2 regions of the Planktothricoides raciborskii GIHE-MW2 genome follow, and region 2 is predicted to be linked to the other one. Evidence: riboswitches for the same ligand, from Rfam matches in the RefSeq annotation. Region 2 holds a riboswitch; the other holds the start of a gene.
What was found. Region 2 has a riboswitch for cobalamin ahead of ABWT76_RS21015 (energy-coupling factor ABC transporter permease). Riboswitches for the same ligand answer to the same signal wherever they lie in the genome.

Region 1 (9,374 bases), 710 kb from region 2:
GCAACATTCCTGCGGACACGAATATTAAGGAAATCGTTGACAAAGTAAATCGCGAAGATTTGTGGCGAGAAGCGGCCAAAACTCTCGGTGTTGCCGCCGCCGAAATTCCCACCAGCACATCTCGCGGCATTGAAACTTTCTTTGATGGGGTCAAATTTGACCCTGACAAACCAGAGGAATACTTAAAGAGCCTAGCGATTAAGAAAGTTTAGTCGCACTCCAGGTGAGGCATCCCGCCCCATACCCCATACTCATCTTTTTTAATTACGACTGTACCCATATACCCACTTGCCCACGAGTCCATAAAAACTATGACTGCTATCAACAGAAACAGACGTTCCAGGCTGCCCCTATTTTTGCCCAAGCCAATCCGCAATTTTCTCCAAAACACTTCCCCAAAGCTGGTTAGACCCCTAATCGCTCTTGCGATCGTAATGGTGGTATGGCAAATTCTCTGTCCTCCTGGCTCAAAAGGATTGCCTGGACCGATGCAAGTGCTGGCTGACACTTGGAATCCTTATTTGATTAATCCCTTTTTTGACAACGGCGGCACCGATAAAGGTCTAGCTTTGCAAATTTTTGCCAGCTTACAGCGGGTGGCGATCGGTTTTTCCCTGTCTGCGGTGGTTGGCATCACCCTAGGCATTGTCATCGGTATTAATAAACTAATCTACGAAGCCGTAGACCCGATTTTTCAAGTGTTGCGAACCATTCCTCCCTTGGCTTGGCTGCCTATTGCCCTCGCTGCTTTTCAGCAAAGCAATCCCTCAGCTATTTTTGTCATATTTATTACTTCGATTTGGCCGATCATTATCAATACAACGGCGGGAGTTCAACAACTACCACAAGACTACCGAAATGTGGCTAGAGTTCTCCAATTATCTGGTTTTGAATATTTCTTGAATATCGTATTTCCGGCGACAGTTCCCTATATTTTTACCGGGTTGAGAATTGGCATCGGCTTGTCTTGGTTAGCAATTGTGGCAGCGGAAATGCTGGTCGGTGGCGTTGGTATCGGTTTCTTTATTTGGGATGCCTACAATAATTCTCTGATTAGTCAGATTATATTGGCGTTGGTTTATGTAGGAGTTGTCGGTTTGTTGTTGGACAGATTTGTGGCCTATATCGGTTCTATTGTGGTGCCGAAAGAACAACAAAAATAGCAAATGTTTAATGGGTAATAAATCGTAAGAAATAAAAAATGATTAATTACTCATTAGCATTAGGCAAGTAATCAATAGGCAAATTATCAATTCACTATTACTAATTATTTGGGTTAGCAATGTCAGTATTTGTTGAAGTCGATCACATTGATAAGATTTTTCGTTTGGACAACGGCGGTAGCTATATCGCACTGAAGAATATTCAATTAAAAATTAATCAAGGAGAATTTATCTCCTTAATCGGGCATTCTGGTTGTGGCAAGTCTACTCTGCTAAATATGATTGCCGGTTTGGATCAACCTTCTACCGGAGGAGTGATTCTGGAAGGGCGACAAGTAAAAGGCCCAGGTCCCGATCGCATGGTGGTGTTTCAAAATTATTCCCTGTTGCCTTGGTTGACGGTACGCCAAAATATTGGTCTGGCGGTGAATCGAGTTTTGCGACATCAGCCGAAAGGGGAAAGGCGGGGAATTGTCGAACACCATATCGATTTGGTGGGATTGCGACACGCTGCGGACAAGCGACCGGGAGAATTGTCCGGGGGGATGAAACAACGGGTGGCGATCGCCCGTGCCCTGGCAATTCGTCCGAAATTGCTGCTGCTTGATGAACCCTTCGGCGCCTTAGACGCTTTGACAAGAGGCGGTTTGCAGGAAAAATTAATGCAAATTTGCCAAGAAAGTAATGTCACTGCGATTATGGTGACGCACGATGTAGACGAAGCCTTATTGCTATCCGATCGCATCGTGATGTTGACAAATGGCCCGGAATCTCACATCGGTCGGATTTTAGAAGTTCCCATTCCTCGCCCCCGCGAACGGATGGAAGTAGTTAAGCATCCCAGCTATTACGGCTTGCGAAGTGAAATAATTGATTTCCTCAATCAGCAAAAGCGGGATAAACAACGCAAGGCAAAACAATCCAAATCGATCGCGATCGAGACCAAGAAACCCGGTTTCTTGAAGCAACCGGGTTTCTCCCAGCAGGCACAAGTCCTGGAAAAAGTTAGCCTCGATATCGGCTTTTTGCCGGTGACTGACTGCGCCCCTTTAATCGTGGCCAAAGAAAAAGGCTTTTTCCAAAAACACGGCTTAGAAAACGTCAATCTGGTTCGGGAAAAAAGCTGGCCGGCGATCGCTTCTGGGATTTCCTCTGGCAGCTTGGATGCGGCGATGATGGCGGCAGCGATGCCCCTCGCCTTGACTATCGGCATGGGCAAGCAATCTTCCAATCGACTGCCTGTTCCTGTCGTCACCGCAATGGTTCTCTCCCGCAATGGCAATGCGATTACTTTGAGCAAGCGGTTTTACCAGCAAGGGGTGCGAACTCTGGCAGATTTCAAAGCAGCGATCGCGGCAAATCCCGATCGGGTCAGTACCCTGGGTGTTCCTAACCAAGCCTCAATTCATAACTTAATCCTGCGCTACTGGCTGGCATCTGGGGGCATCGACCCGGATTTAGATGTGAATTTAACGGTGGTGCCGCCGCAGGAAATGACCGCCAATCTGAAGCAAGGGAATCTTGACGGCTATTGTGCTGGGGAGCCCTGGAACACCGGCGCTATCCAACAAGAATTGGGATTTGCGATCGCCACCGATCTGGATATTTGGCCCGGTCATCCAGAAAAAGTCTTGGGGGTGCGCGAGGAATGGGCAAATAAATATCCCGAAACTCATATCGCCCTTCTCAAAGCCTTAATGGAAGCTTGCGAATACTGCGACGATTTCCGGCACCGTTCGGAAATCGCCACAATGCTGTCTCAGCCCCAATATATCGGCGGCGATATCGGCTGCGATATCGCCTGGGTAGCGCCCGGATTCGCCGAACCCTACCACTTGGGAACCGATGCAGAACCCCAGATCCTACGGCAATACCACCAATTTCATGTGGATCATAGCAACTGTCCTGGGCGGGTCGAGGGATTATGGATTCTCACCCAACTCGCTCGCTGGGGAATTACTCCATTTCCGAAAAACTGGATTTCTGTTCTGGAACGATTGCGCCGGGTGGACTTGTACGGCGAAGCCGCCCGTCAATTAGGTTGGCCAGATACCGAACCCAATCGCCAATCATTTCAACTCTTCGATCGCATGGTGTTCAACCCTGACGATCCGATTGGCTACCTCCAGCGCCTCACCATCAAGCGCGACATTCGCATCGAAGAAGTTTTCCTCGATGCTGAAACCACTTCTGAAACCACTAAAGCTTTGTAGGGCGGTCGTCCGTTCGCTCTCGCAGTGCGGAGCACTTTAGCCTTGGCCGATGCGCCCTAACAGTCCTGCCTCCTGCCTCAACAGTTGTGCCGCCAAATGCCCCATCCCTCATCAGTCATCAATAGCCATCAATTATGCAAATCCAAACCTTACCGACAACTAACCCGACAACTAACCCTCTGGCAAGTCGCGAAGCATTTCTGGCGATCGATAACGTTTCCAAGGTTTATGACACCGCCAAAGGATCTTATCCTGTCCTGGAAAATGTCAATCTCACCGTGTCTGAAGGCGAGTTTATCTGCTTGATCGGACATTCTGGCTGTGGCAAATCCACCCTACTGAATATGGTGGCGGGTTTTCTCCACCCCAGCGAGGGAGAGGTGCGCCTACGCAACCAGCGCATCGCCAAACCTGGCCTCGATCGCATGATGGTGTTTCAAAACTATTGCCTTTTGCCTTGGAAAACGGCGTTTGAAAATGTTTACCTGGCAGTCAAGTCGGCCTATCCCAAAAAATCCCACGCTGAAAGAGTGGCGATCGCCGAAGAACACTTGGCAATGGTCGGACTCACCGAAGCCCGACACAAGCGTCCCGGACAAATGTCTGGGGGGATGAAACAGCGGGTGGCGATCGCTCGGGCTTTGGCCATTCGCCCCGAAGTCCTAATTCTCGACGAACCCTTCGGCGCCCTCGACGCCATCACCAAAGAAGAATTACAAGAAGAACTGCTGCAAATTTGGCAAGACCATCCCTGTACCGTTTTGATGATTACCCATGACATTGACGAGGCATTGTTTCTCGCGGATAAATTGGTAATGATGACTAACGGGCCTGCGGCTAAAATTGGCGAAGTGCTGGAAATCCCTTTTCCCCGTCCTCGCGTCAGAACTCAGGTCATGGACGATCCCCGTTACAAGGAACTGCGTAACAGTGCTTTGGACTTCTTGTTCCACAGGTTTGCTCACAGTGAAGAACCCGCCCCCACGATAGCGGTAAATTCCGTCAGTCCCAGTTCAGAATATGCTTCCAATGCTTCCAATGCTTCCAATGCTTCCAATGCTTCCAATGCTTCCAATGCTTTAAGAGCGTTTTCTCTCCGCAATGGCTCGATTGCTTTAGCCGCCACCGCTTCGATTTGTTTGTTGGGTTCTGTGCTTTATGCCCAGTTACAAAATAACCAGTTACAACGAGGCAATGCTGACAAGATTACCCCGGCACCGCAGGTTTCCGCACCGAGTGCGATCTCTCAAAGCGAATCGCTGCCGCCAATCGCTTCTGACCCCGCGACGCAGCCATCAGAAATAACAACTAATCAGCCAGAAACCACAGCCACACCCAGCATCTCCTCACCATCGGTGACATCTGTAACCCCAGAAATTACCGATCCGACTCAAATTTCTGAATTGAACTGGAAACTGTACGATCTCATCGACCAAAATTGGCAGCAATTCCCCACTTTCACCGAGGATTTGATTTACTTGGTCAAAGTTAACTCATCTGGGGATATCTTTAGCTACCAGCCCAGCAATCAAGCCGCATCAGACTATCTCCAAGAAACGCCTTTCCCGGATTTGGTCGATACCGCCAACCCCGCAGCCACTTCAGATTCACAAGCACCTTTGGCTTCTTTCCAAGTGGTACTCACCCCTACAGGTGAGTTGGAAGTCACGCCCGTTGTTCAACCTTGACTTATCCCCTGCATCCAGCGGGTTGTGATGTAATTCCTGTTCAGAGTCCTCCGGTTTCTCCTGAGAAACTGGAGGATATCTTTTTGATGCTTATGATTCGATTTCGACAGATTTTTTGAGAAAATGAAATGGATCTAAAGAACAATCTGAAGAAGAATAAATGATGGGCAATTTTCCCTTGACCAGTCAGAAAAAGACCAATCAGAAAAGAGTGTTGATTTTAGGGGGTACTGGAGAAGCCGCAGAATTAACGACTAAAATTGAGCAAATTCCCGGTGTAGAAGCGATCGCATCTTTTGCCGGTCGCACAGAAAAAACTAGGGCTGAAATAAACCCGGTTTCTTCAACCAACCAAAGAAACCCGGTTTCTTCAAGAAACCGGGTTTCTACTCGCACCGGGGGATTTGGCGGTGTAAATGGGTTAGTCGATTATCTGCGGCAAGAACGAATTGATATTTTAATTGATGTTACTCATCCTTTTGCTGCCCAAATTTCTTTTAATGCCGCTCAAGCAGCCGATGAATGTGGCATTCCTCGCTTAATGTTAGTCCGTCCCGCTTGGGAAAAACAGCCGGGAGACAATTGGATTTCGGTGGCAAATAATCAAGCCGCAGCAGAGGCTTTACCTGGGTTAGCCGAACGGATATTTCTCACTATTGGTCGGCAAGAACTTTCCGCTTATGCCCATTTAAAAACTATCTGGTTTTTGATGCGAATGATCGATCCACCGGCAGCAGATGTTCCCGTACCACCGGGTAAGTTACTGTTAGAAAGAGGGCCTTTTTCTTTGACACAAGAGCGATCGCTTTTGCAAGAATATCAAATCGGCGCGATCGTCAGTAAAAATAGTGGCGGGGATGCCACTTATGCCAAAATCGTCGCCGCACGAGAGTTAGGAATTCCGGTGGTAATGGTGCAACGGCCATCGGTTCCCGAAGGGGAAAAAGTGGCGGATGTAGAAAGGGTTTTAGAGTGGTTGAAGAACCGATGCTAAATGAAGAAACCGGGTTTCTCCCCCGGTTTCTGACTATGGTTTTTGTACAGTCCACTGGGTTATGGGAGCCATCGCTTTCCAGCCTAAAAACTTGCCCACAGGTTCGGCTCTTTGAATGCCAATTCTGGTTAGTTCTCCCCCTAATTGACTATGCCATTGAAATAAGATTAATTCGCTTTCTACTGTAACCGCATTGGCGACAAGACGACCGCCAGATCGCAGTGCCGACCAGCAGGTTTCAAACAATTCTGGGACGGTGATGCCACCGCCAATAAAAATCGCATCTGGTTGAGGTAAATCTTTCAGGGCAGCGGGTGCAATTCCTGCGACAATTTGCAAATCGGGAGTACCCAAGGCGCTGGCATTATCGGCAATGTATTGCAATCGGCTGGGGTGATGTTCGATCGCAATACTCCGGCAACGGCGATCGCAGCGCATCCACTCAATGCCAATAGAACCACAACCGGCACCTACGTCCCACAACAGTTGTCCAGGGTTAGGGGCTAAAGCTGTCAGGGTAATCGCCCGCACTTCTCTTTTTGTTAACTGTCCATCATGGTGATAGGCTGTGTCCGGCAGTCCGGGCAAGCGCCCAATTAGAGAAACCCGGTTTCTTGAAGAAACCGGGTTTCTTCTACAGTTAATCGCGATCGCATTCAAGTCGGCAATATCTTTGGCAATATCTTTGGCATTCCAAGATGCAGCGGTGCCTTCAATTAACCTTTCGCGCTTCCCTCCTAGATGCTCTAAAACCACCATAAGACTATCGCCAAAGCCCTGCTGAGTAAGAATTTCCGCCACAATAGCCGGAGTTTGGCCGCTCTCACTCAGGACTAAAAGTTTTGCCCCTGGATAAACCCAGGCATTCAATAAAGCCGGAGGACGACCGCATAAACTCACGGTTTCCACCTCGGTCAGGGACCACCCCAAGCGACTACAGGCCAGACTTAAGGTAGAAACCGATGGAATAATCGTGATTTCTGTCATAGGAATGTGCCGAGTCAGGGTGACGCCAATGCCATACCACATAGGATCGCCACTAGCTAAAACACAGACCCTTTGACCGCGACGGCGAATAATCTCATTCACGGAGTCTTGGATCGGCGTTCTCCAGACCAACTTTTCTCGACAATCCTCTGGGGGCAACATGGCTAAATGACGTTCACCGCCAACAATTACCGATGCCTGGGAAAGAAGACTTCGCCCCACCTGGTTTAATCCCTCTAAGCCATCTTCACCAATGCCGACAATCGATAGCCATTTCTCCATGAGATTCTCATCCTTTGTCTCTAAATGTCTCTAAATGTCTCTAAAAAAAATTTAACTTGTGCTATAGTGCTTTCACTTGTCGTTGGGAAAGTCCGGTGGGATTCCGGTACTGTGCCGCAACTGTAATCAAGAGAAAAGCCGGTTATTAGAAACCCGGTTTCTTGAAGAAACCGGGTTTCTTGGAATGCTACTTAGGCAGGCATTCTATTTTTTCCGCAAGTGAAGTCAGAACGCCAACGACAAGTTTTTTCACTCTCTGCTAGAAACTTAGTTTCTGACTACTTCTCTGCGTCGCATGGAGAAAAAAACAACTGTGAATTGGTTAGTTAAACCGAATGTTTGTCCAGGGTTATTTTACGGCACTCCTGCCCAAGATGGCTTTTTAATTCGCATCCGCACCCCTGGGGGTTGGCTGAATGCGGAACAGGTTCACGCGATCGCTAATTTGCTCGCCCGGTGGCATACTACAATACAAGTGACTAATCGGGCAAATCTGCAAATTCGTGCCGTGCAAACATCGCCCACCTTAGAAGATTTTCAAACTTTACAAAAGTTAGGATTAGCTGCCCAGAATCCGCAGATCGATCATCTGCGGAATATTATGTGTAGTCCTACCGCTGGTATTGACCCTCAAGAATTAATCGATCCTCGGCCTTTAGTCCAAGAATTAGATCATTTTATTCAGAATCATCCGGCAATTACCGCCCTGAGTCCTAAATTTAGTATTGGCATTGATAGCGGAGGTTCCGTAGGCATTGGGATGCGATCGCCCCGCCCCTGGGAACACCGCTATAACGAAATTCAGCTATCAGCAATTGCCTTAGAAAATCAACCGGAAAATCAACCGGATTTAACCCCAGGGGTTTACTATCGATTGTCCCTGGGAGGCGATCGGCAATTGGATGATACCAATGTAGTGATTAAACCAGAAAATTGTATATCCTTAGTCGCTGCCCTAGTCCAAGTTTATCTGGATTATGTACAGAAAAATCCAGAAACGACAGCTAAAAAAGGCAAAAAAAGTCGGATGAAACACTTGTTAAAAGATTGGGGCATTGCCAAATATGTTGAAAAAGTTCAGGGGCATTTAGTTTCTCATTTAGGGGGGCATCCCTTACCTCAAATTGTTACTGAATCAGTATTACCAAGTCAGCCCTATAATCATCTGGGGATTCACCACCAAAAGCAGGCCGGATTATCCTATATTGGCTTAGGTTTAAGATTAGGAAAACTAACGGCGGAGCAACTGTGGGCATTAGTAGAAATTTCAGAAACTTTTGGCAGCGGTCAGTTGCGATTAACGCCTTGGCAGACTATTTTAATTCCGAATATCCCGAATGAAAAAGTGTCAGAATTGTTGCCCAAATTGACATCATTAGGATTGTCCCCAGACCGGGGATGGGATGATGGGATTGTTGCTTGTGCGGGAAAACCTGGTTGTGCAGCAGCGGCAACTCAAACCCAAGTTCATGCTTTAATCTTGGCAGATTATTTGCGCGCTCGCTTCTCCATCAGCCCCCCCTTTGAAGGGGGGGATCAAGGGGGGGTGAATATTCATGTTACAGGTTGTCCTAAATCCTGTGCTCAACCGAGTCCAGCCGAAATTACCCTTTTAGGCACGACCATTGAGCAAAATGGCGAAATACTTGAAGGCTATGAAGTCTATGTGGGGGATGAGAAAGACTCGTTCAAGACTCAAATTTTCCAGGGCAATTTTGCGGAAATTCTTCCCAGGCTAGAAGATTTTTTGCGCCAAAATCAATTAAACTTAAAAAAATCACAGAAAAATTGGCTCGTGTAGTTGTAGGGTGCGTTAGGCGATCGCCGTAACGCACCGAAAAAAACCTCACAAAAATTTGGCTGGTTTATTTGTAGTAGTTGTAGGGTGCGTTAGGCGATCGCCGTAAGGCACCAAAACATCACAAAAATATCAATAATTTAGTATAATAAAAAATGCAGTTAATATGATTGATTACATTAAAAATGGCGAAGAAATTTATCGTAAATCTTTTGCGATAATTCGCGCTGAAGCTAAATTAGAAAAGTT
Region 2 (9,374 bases):
TTCTACTTGGTCAAATTCCATGAGCATAATGCCACCCTGTCCCAACTAATAACAATAAATAACCCGCCAAAGCTTCCATAATATATCGCCAATTTGCTTGATACCTTCGCCCATGCCAAAACCGCAATTCTCCCCGAAAACCCCGCGACTCCAAACCCATAGAAATTTGCCGGTAATTTTCCAGAGTTCGCCGTAACAATTGACTGGCAATTAAGGCTAAACTCCGCATTCCCAGGCGCCAATTACCATAACCCATTCGCGCTGATTGGGCGGTTAAAATTTCGTTAGCAGTGGCAGTTAAGACAAAAATAAACCGATACATTAAAGCCAGTAATTCTATAATTATAGTCGGACAAGCGCAAGATTTTAAAATTCGCAAGATATCCGCAAACGGAATAGTTAATAAAACAAAATATAAACAAGAAGTTAGGGCGATCGCTCTTGGGAATAACTCCCTAGCTTGGTCAATTCCTTGTTGACTAAAGTATAGATAAAATGAACCGATTTTAATTCCTTGCCAAATATCTGCCTGTACCAGAGAAATATCTTCTAAGCCAACTCCACTAATCACTAAAGCGGGAACGCTGACCAGCCAAAAACTTAGCGGAATTAATAATAGTTCTCCATATATTTTTATCGGAATTCGGGCATAACCCACAATCCAAATCCCCAGCCAGACCGTCACCAAAATTTGTACCCCAATTGGTGCCACATAACTGAGGCAAAATAAAGCGATCGCAAATATGAGTTTATGTTCTGGGGGCAGCGATCGCAGTCGATTTTGATAAACCAGAGAATCAATTTGATGGTGCATTGTTTTGTTGTTGGTTATTTGTTATTATTAGACCTATTGCAAAATTCCTAAAAGCCCCCCTTAAAAAGGGGGGTTGGGGGGTCGAAATATTTATTTTGCAAGAGGTCTAGTTATTAGGATATAATCAGAAATAACAACAAATAACCAAAATCAATCTTTTTGATTCGCTTTTTGATTCGCTTTTTGATTCGCTTTTTGATTCGCTTTCTCTGTGCGACCTTTATAAAGGCCAATAATATAGCCCAGAGTACCCGCAGCGATCGCCCCTTGGGAAACAAACAAAAGACTTTCTATTTCCTGGCTGGGTAATTCTAAAATAGGATTAAACCAAGGTTGATAATTAGGCTGAATTTCAGCGATCGCCTCTTGCGCTTCCCCGTCTGCCCCACCATATTCTCCTCGGACGAAAATTAGAGGGGCGATCGCTAATAAAATAACGGCGGCAACTAACCACCAATTTTCTTTTTGTGACGTTTGCATACTTACTGAATTATCCTTTTGCTGATGATTTTTTGCTCGTTTACTGAGGGATTGATACCCCCACTCCCCCCTTAAAAAGATGGGCTTTTTCTGGATTAACTGTGCGATCGCAATAGTTTAAGGGTTTGCAATTCTTCCGTCGCATAAGCTTGCAGCCAATTCCAAACCAAAACCGTCAATAACCCTTCGCTAATAGCCAGGGGAACTTGAGTCACCGCAAAAATACCCGCAAACTTTAAAAACGACAGCCAAATTCCACCCGTAGCGGCAGGAAAAGCTAACGCTAATTGAATCGATGTGATTAAATAAGTGACAAAATTGCCCAACATTGCCGCCAGAAAAATTGCCACCTTAATTCTGCCGGTGGAGAGAATTAAACGATAAACCCCATAAGCCACCCAAGGGCCAGCGATCGCCATTGAAAAAGCATTTGCCCCCAAAGTCGTAATCCCCCCATGTGCCAATAAAACCGCCTGAAATATCAGCACCAAACTGCCCAAAACCGTCATCACTTGCGGGCCAAACAACACCGCCCCCAAACCCGTCCCCGTAGGGTGGGAACAACTCCCCGTCACCGAGGGAATTTTTAAGGCAGAAAGCACAAAACTAAACGCCCCAGATAAAGCGATTAACAGTTTTAACTCCGGGTTTTCTTGCGTAATGCGAGTCAGCGATCGCACCCCTAAAACAAAAAACGGTAAAGCCACAACCCACCAAAAAATTGCCCATTTTACCGGCAAAAACCCTTCCATAATATGCATAGCTTGGGCTGGGGGTGTAGAACCGAACACCAAAAAAGCACTCAACCCAGCCATTGCCCCCAGGGTCAAGATTCGTTCATGTTTTCGCATCGCCGATCCTCCTGTGTAGAAAAACTAAAAGGAGGTACAGCCAAGAAAAAATAATTCTGGATCGTAAAGTCAACGATCCGCTCAAATTGCTGCATCTGTACCTCGCAGATGAATAAACAACATTGCTGCTACGTCCATTCGGCGGGCATCCTGACTTAGAGACATAGCACCTCATCACAGTTGCGGGACAGCGCTGGATTTGCACCAGACTTTCCCCGTTACCTCTAGTGGCTGACTTCCCACTAGAACCGATGTGGGTTAACTATATCACTGTTCACAAAATATTCACAAAATATTCACAAAATATTCACAAAATGTTAATAAAATGTTCAGCAAAAGGTTCAGCAAAACGTTCAAAAAAATTATCGCCCTAGGTAAAATAAGATCGATTCGGGATCCGAATGAAGTACAGCGGTTTTCTGGATTTGTCCCGGCGCGGGAACGACAGGTTTTTTTGTACTTCATAACTCTGACCAGGGCTATAAGAGCGATCGCCACCAGAATCGCACAATCTAAGGGCGTTTACAGGGATGACCCTCTCCGGTTTTGGTTATAGAAAAAAAGCGAACAATTACTCGCTTTACTCGTCTATCTTGCCCAAAGATATGCAAATTCCAATTTACATCAGAAAAATGCCACAGTACAACCTGTAGGTTTCCCGGGAAAAATGCCAAAATTAAATAATTTTTAGATTAATAAATATTGTTTAATCGCAATATTTAGTGAATTAATAAATTACTAAAATTTACCTGCTATTTAATATTTTTGCTTTTAAAAAACCGGTAAATTTTGAGGTAATTTGTATAAAAAATAAACTCTATCAAATTTTCGATATTTAGTGGCAAATAATTAACAAATATTACAATAGGAATAAAACTATGACAGTTAACCTATTTGATGCTAATTACTACCGTTCCGTTAACTCAGACTTGCAGCAATTTAACGATGAGCAAGCGTTGCAACATTTTCTAAACTTCGGGCTGAATGAAAATCGGCAATTCTCCCGAATTGTGAATCTGGATATTTATCGAGCCAATAACCCGGATTTAGCGGCGGCTGGCTTAACCACCAACCGACAACTTTTCGATCATCTTCAAGAATTTGGCGTAAAAGAAGGGCGGAAATTTTCTGATGTTTTGGATCTAAGTTTCTACAAAGCGAATAATGCTGATTTAGCCAATTTTACCTCAGAACAACTGTTTCAACATTTCCAGGATTTCGGCTTAAATGAAGGCAGATTAGGTGTTGATAATTCTCTGGCAATAACTCCCGAATTAGAAACACTAGGTGTTGATGATTATATCCTCCCACCGATGATTACCCCAATGTATCCCGCTAATACCTCACCTCCGGGGTCTTTACCGATCGCCCCTAATACGGAATTACCATCTTTTGATCCGGTAGGAACTGACACTGGGGATGTCTTGAACGCTTCCATTGACATGGCGGTCAATAATTTTAATATGAGTTTAAATGAATCGGTGGGCAATAGTGACCCCAATGATTACTACCGATTTGTGGTCAAAAATTACAGCCAATTTAACTTAACTCTAAGCGGCAGTTCTTTGGGCATGGAAATGTACATCGATCGCAATAACGATGGCCAACTTGCCACCGATGAATTATTCATCACTGGGGCAAGTGGATTAAGTGGAGCACCCAATGATTATACCGGGGCAAGAACATCATTTAGTGGCACCTTGAGCAGCGGTAATTATTATGTGAGAATCTTTACCGAACTCGATCAGTCCGACTATCAGTTAGACATTTCTGCCAATACCAGTTACTATCCATATTATCCATCTCCAGTTGTATAATATAGGAATTACGAATGCTATCGGTAGGGTGTGTTAGCGAAGCGTAACGCACCAATACCTCATATAAGTAGGTGAACATAAAACATAATTAATTGCACTTTTCGTTCCCCGCCGATAGGCTTTAGATTCCCGCCTGTAGGAAGGAGAGAGAATAGAGAATAGAGAATAGAGAATAGAGAATAGAGAATAGAGAATAGAGAATAGAGAATAGAGAATAGAGAATAGAGAATAGAGAATAGAGAATAGAGAATAGAGAATTTTCCTATGCATCCTCTTTCCTATGCATCCTCTTTCCTCTTTCCTATGCATCCTCTTTCCTCTTTCCTATGCATCCTCTTTCCTCTTTCCTATGCATCCTCTTGCCTCTTGCCTCTTGCCTCTTGCCTCTAATGGGGTATGTGGTGCATTTATTTCTGCCCGTAAACTTATATATTGGTTGCGTAATTCCTGATCTGCTGTAGGGGCGCAATGCTTGCGCCCCTGATGCTTTGTATCACACACAATTAAAATAACTATAAAGTACAAAAAAACAATGACTGAAAATCTTGCAAAACCTGTCATATACGAAGGTGGCTGTCACTGTGGGGCGGTGCGTTTTCGCGTCCGGCTGGAAAAGAAACCGAGAAAAGAAAAATATGAAGCAATTTCATGTAACTGCTCAATTTGTAACAAAAAAGGGTTTTTACATTTAATTGTCACCGCCAAAAACTTTACCCTATTAAAAGGAGAAGATGCCCTAACAACTTACCAATTTAATACAGGAGTAGCGAAACACCTATTTTGTAAAAATTGCGGCATTCACTCCTTTTATCGTCCGCGATCGCACAGAAACGGATTTTCAATCAATCTCCACTGCTTAGATGAGGACATACTGGAGCAATTTCAGATTATTCCTTTTGATGGCAAAAATTGGGAAAAAAATATCCACAAGATTGCCGATTAAATATCGCCGATTTTTTCCCAGACCGCTCGATATACTTCTGGCAAAATACTGCCCTCGCTCCCCCCAACCCCCCTTAAAAAGGGGGGCTTTTTATTCTGGGAAAGCCAGAAGTCTAATGACTATGGGGGGAGGCGATCGCCGATGATTTGCGACCCAGCAAGGGCGATCGGCGATCGGGAATATCAGGCAATATCACAATGGCAACTATTAAGAAAATCTAAGATTCACAGAAACTTGCAGAGAAAGCATTTACTCTAATCTTAGACATCTAATTACTGAATCTTCCCTAAACTATGTCCCAAAAATAACCAAAGCCATCATTATACACGAATTCGTGAAAAATTGGCTGTAAAATTCATATTTGCCGTAATAACATTTGTAAATATGAACCGAGAAAAGTCAATGTTTTCTCAGTTTTCGGGATCAAGCATCACTCAAATCATCTGCTTTTCTTGACAAATCACACAAATCACCGACGGAATTCAAAAACGGATCGATGCTTTGTCACCGCCAATACCTACCCTTGAGTGAAACTTTCTCCTAGGCGTTTTTCACTTTGTTTATCAAATTCTGGAGTTGCTTCTTATGCAGCCAATTCGCACATTTAATGTATCTCCCGCTCTCCCCTCAACCCTCGAACCACTAAGGACATTAGCCTATAATCTTTATTTTGACTGGAACACCGAAGCCAAAGACTTATTTCGTCGTCTCGATCCTGACCTGTGGGAATCCAGCCGTCACAATCCGGTCTTAATGCTAGGCACGATCGCCCAATCCCGACTGATCGAAGTCTCCGAAGATGAAGGCTTTCTCGCCCAAATGCACCGAGCCGCCAGTCAACTAGAAGATTATCTCAAAGAACGCACCTGGTTTCGCAAACATCGCCCCAAAGAAAAACAACAAGAATGTTACGCTTACTTCTCCGCCGAATTTGGTCTGAGTGATTGCTTACCCATCTACTCTGGGGGCTTAGGGGTTCTCGCTGGAGATCACCTCAAATCCGCCAGTGACTTGGGTTTACCCTTAGTTGGGGTTGGTTTGCTTTACCAAGAAGGCTACTTTAGCCAGTATCTCAACCCGGATGGGTGGCAACAAGAGCATTACCCCATCAACGACTTTTACAATATGCCCCTGCATTTAGAACGGGATGCGAACGGCGAAGAACTGAGAATTGCCGTAGACTATCCCGGTCGCCAAGTTTACGCCAGAGTTTGGCGAGTGCAAGTGGGCACAGTGGCATTGTATATGCTCGACACCAATATCGAGCCCAACAATCCTTACGACCACGACATCACCGATCAACTCTACGGAGGAGATCAGGATATGCGGATTCACCAAGAAATTATGCTGGGGATTGGTGGGGCAAAAATGCTGAAAGCCTTGGGACTGAAGCCCAAAGCTTATCACATGAATGAAGGTCACTCCGCCTTTTTATCCTTGGAACGGATTCGAGAATTAATTCAGGAAGAAGGACTGAGTTATCTGGAAGCCAAAGAAGCGGTCACCGCCAGCAATTTATTCACCACCCATACCCCTGTTCCCGCAGGGTTTGACCTGTTCCCCGCCGAAAAGGTGATGTATTATTTGGGTCACTATCAAGAAATTTTTGGCATTTCCCGCGAACAATTTCTCGCCTTGGGACGGGAAAAAAGTGGGGATTTAGATGCCCCATTTAGTATGGCAACCCTAGCGATTAAAACTGCCAGTTTCTACAACGGGGTCAGTAAGCTGCATGGGGAAGTGTCACGGGATCTATTTAAGGATCAATGGCCCGAAGTGCCGGTGAATGAAGTGCCGATTACTTCAATTACCAATGGGGTTCATGCTCGCAGTTGTGTCAGCAAGTACAATCAAGAATTGTTCGATCGCTACCTCGGACCCAAGTGGCCATCCACCCCAGCAGATCGTCCGATTTGGGATAAAGTCTACTCCATTCCTGATGAAGAATTGTGGCGGACTCACGAACGCTGCCGGACGGAATTAGTCGTGTTTGTCCGAGAACGCTTGCAAAAATATTTGCGCGATCGCGGTGCTTCCCTGGTGGAAATTGAACACGCCAAAAATGTCCTCGATCCCACCGTATTGACCATTGGCTTTGCTCGTCGTTTTGCCACCTACAAACGGGGTAACTTATTCCTCCGCGACCTAGACCGCATCAAACGGATTTTATTTGACCTGCATCACGAGCGTCTTCAAGGGGGACTGGGGAGCCATAAAAAACGCATGGTTCAGTTCGTGATTGCCGGAAAAGCCCACCCCAAAGATATTCCGGGCAAACAGATGATTCGCGACATCATCCACACCGTTCGGGAACAGGGATTAGGCGATCGTGTAGTCTTTATTCCCAACTACGATATCTACGTTTCTCGGCTAATGGTTGCCGGTTGTGACGTTTGGCTGAATAACCCTCGGCGCCCTCGCGAAGCCTCCGGCACCAGCGGCATGAAAGCGGCCATGAATGGCATTCTCAACCTAAGTATTCTCGATGGTTGGTGGGATGAAGCGGACTATGTACGCACCGGGTGGCCGATTGGCAGTGGTGAAATGTATGAAGATCAAAATTATCAAGATCAAATCGAAGCCAATGCCCTCTACGATTTAATCGAACAAGAAGTGGTGCCCCTGTTCTACGATCGCGATCCCGAAGGGATTCCCCATCGCTGGGTGGCCAAAATGAAAGACGCCATTCGCCTGAATTGCCCCACCTTTAACACCTCGCGGATGGTCGGTGAATATGCGGAAAAAGCTTACTTTACCGTGAGCGATCGCTATGACACCATGACAGGGAACCACTATGCTGCCGCCAAAGAACTTGCCCACTGGAAACAAAAGCTATTTAACAATTGGTACGACATCAAAATTGTCGATATCGATATTTCTGAATCCGCCGACATTCAGGTTAACCAAAATATAGGCGTAAAAGCCCGAATCAACCTAGCTGGGTTATCCCCATCGGATGTAGAAATTCAACTCTATAAAGGCGCCGTAGATGCAGAGGGCGAAATTGTGAACGGTCAAACCGTGGTGATGGATCATCAAGGGTTCGACTCTCACCACCACAGCGTTTACACGGCCACCATTAATTACACCGCCTCCGGGTTACAAGGGTTATCATTGCGGGTATTACCCAAACATCAATATTTGAGCAACTCCTACCAACCGGGTTATATTCTCTGGGCGAATAGCTAATATTTTAGAGTTTTTCCCTTTGAGGTTATCGGTCTGAGGAAAAAACCCGGTTTCTTAGGAAATCGGGTTTTTTCATTGTTTTTTTATTGTTTTTTTATTGTTTTTTCATTTTTTTTCATTGATGCGGCGCCGATGTTTTTTTTGTTTATGGTCAAACACGATCAAAAAACTAGATGCCGTGAGAGGATTATATCGATGCTATATAATAATTCTGATAGTTATCAAGTCTAAATATAAAAAATCATGAAAAAATCATTTAAATAATCATTTAAATAATCGCTGAAATTTCATTGCCAATCTTAATCCGTCTGCGAACCACAGAACGGAGTAAGCGGTCAATTGCTTGTCGCTCTTCGTCATTAATCGCTTCGGTCATAATCGCTGCCATTAATCCATAGCGGTCAGCCTTTGTGAGTTGTCGGGTTTTACTCACGTGAGCCATCATTTCGCCAATGGCTCCTGGTAATAGGTTAACGTTTACCATACAAGGTTGCTGAAACACTCTAATTGTATCTTGACACATTTTCATAACATAATCCGTGATTACATCGACAACTTAGTTGTGATTTCTGCCATCAAGGGAAGTGATATGCATAGCCGTTTTTTGTGATTTCCAGCATATACTTAAGTGATGCTTCCGCCCAACATTGGGGAAGGAATCACCGTCGGCGATGAATTTGTAGTAGGGGTGAACAGGCGTTGATCCCTAATTTTGAAAGGGAATAAAGGGGATTTGGTATTCTCTGAGCGCGATCGCCTTTAAGGTAGCTGAAGCAGGAACACCTAGAAAATTGTGAAAATTGTGCTGCTAACTCTTGAAAAGGTCCGTTTTACCCTGGAGGTAGGATTTATCCTGGAGGTAGGAAAAATTGCCTGGAGGTTGTATTCTGTGATTGTTTCACCAGAAAGGCTCATCGGAGACGTAGGAGCACCCTAATTATTCTGACCACAGAGGTCAGCGATCGCTCGCTGCTGGCTCGCCAAGGATCCGGGCTGTGTCCTCCAGGCTGATTGTTTGCCCCCAGAAACAGATCGCCGATTCCAGTGCGATCGCTGACCGCGAAATCACAAAAGATGATCGTTATTTGAGGATTATTTGAGGATTATTTGACAAAAATCGGTTCAAAACCAAGAGAAAACCGCTACCGATTTTAGGTCAATTATGTTACTCTAATTGCGCGGGGTTGAGATTATCCCTCCTTCATCCCCACCCTCAGATTTATTAGAGTTGGCTGGTGATTCATTCATCTTTACTCAATACTTTTGTCAATCAGATCGGG

Region 1: it holds a riboswitch for cobalamin, as region 2 does, so the genes downstream of both, cobG (precorrin-3B synthase) here and ABWT76_RS21015 (energy-coupling factor ABC transporter permease) in region 2, are expected to answer to the same signal.

Annotation. Positions count from the first base shown of each region.
Region 1 covers NZ_CP159837.1:5,597,261-5,606,634, reverse strand. Annotated here, with positions in the region: gene ABWT76_RS23990 (ABC transporter substrate-binding protein) at 1-212, shown strand, start outside; gene ntrB (nitrate ABC transporter permease) at 312-1,163, shown strand; gene ABWT76_RS23980 (nitrate ABC transporter ATP-binding protein) at 1,283-3,376, shown strand; gene ABWT76_RS23975 (ABC transporter ATP-binding protein) at 3,511-5,064, shown strand; gene ABWT76_RS23970 (cobalt-precorrin-6A reductase) at 5,225-6,058, shown strand; gene cbiE (precorrin-6y C5,15-methyltransferase (decarboxylating) subunit CbiE) at 6,092-7,327, opposite strand; cobalamin riboswitch at 7,367-7,584, shown strand; gene cobG (precorrin-3B synthase) at 7,641-9,128, shown strand; gene ABWT76_RS23955 (precorrin-8X methylmutase) at 9,292-9,374, shown strand, end outside.
Region 2 covers NZ_CP159837.1:4,889,875-4,899,248, reverse strand. Annotated here, with positions in the region: gene ABWT76_RS21030 (energy-coupling factor ABC transporter ATP-binding protein) at 1-27, opposite strand, end outside; gene cbiQ (cobalt ECF transporter T component CbiQ) at 11-814, opposite strand; gene ABWT76_RS21020 (energy-coupling factor ABC transporter substrate-binding protein) at 965-1,294, opposite strand; gene ABWT76_RS21015 (energy-coupling factor ABC transporter permease) at 1,390-2,145, opposite strand; cobalamin riboswitch at 2,268-2,413, opposite strand; gene ABWT76_RS21010 (hypothetical protein) at 3,024-3,962, shown strand; gene ABWT76_RS21005 (GFA family protein) at 4,495-4,905, shown strand; gene glgP (alpha-glucan family phosphorylase) at 5,491-8,094, shown strand; gene ABWT76_RS20995 (hypothetical protein) at 8,363-8,578, opposite strand.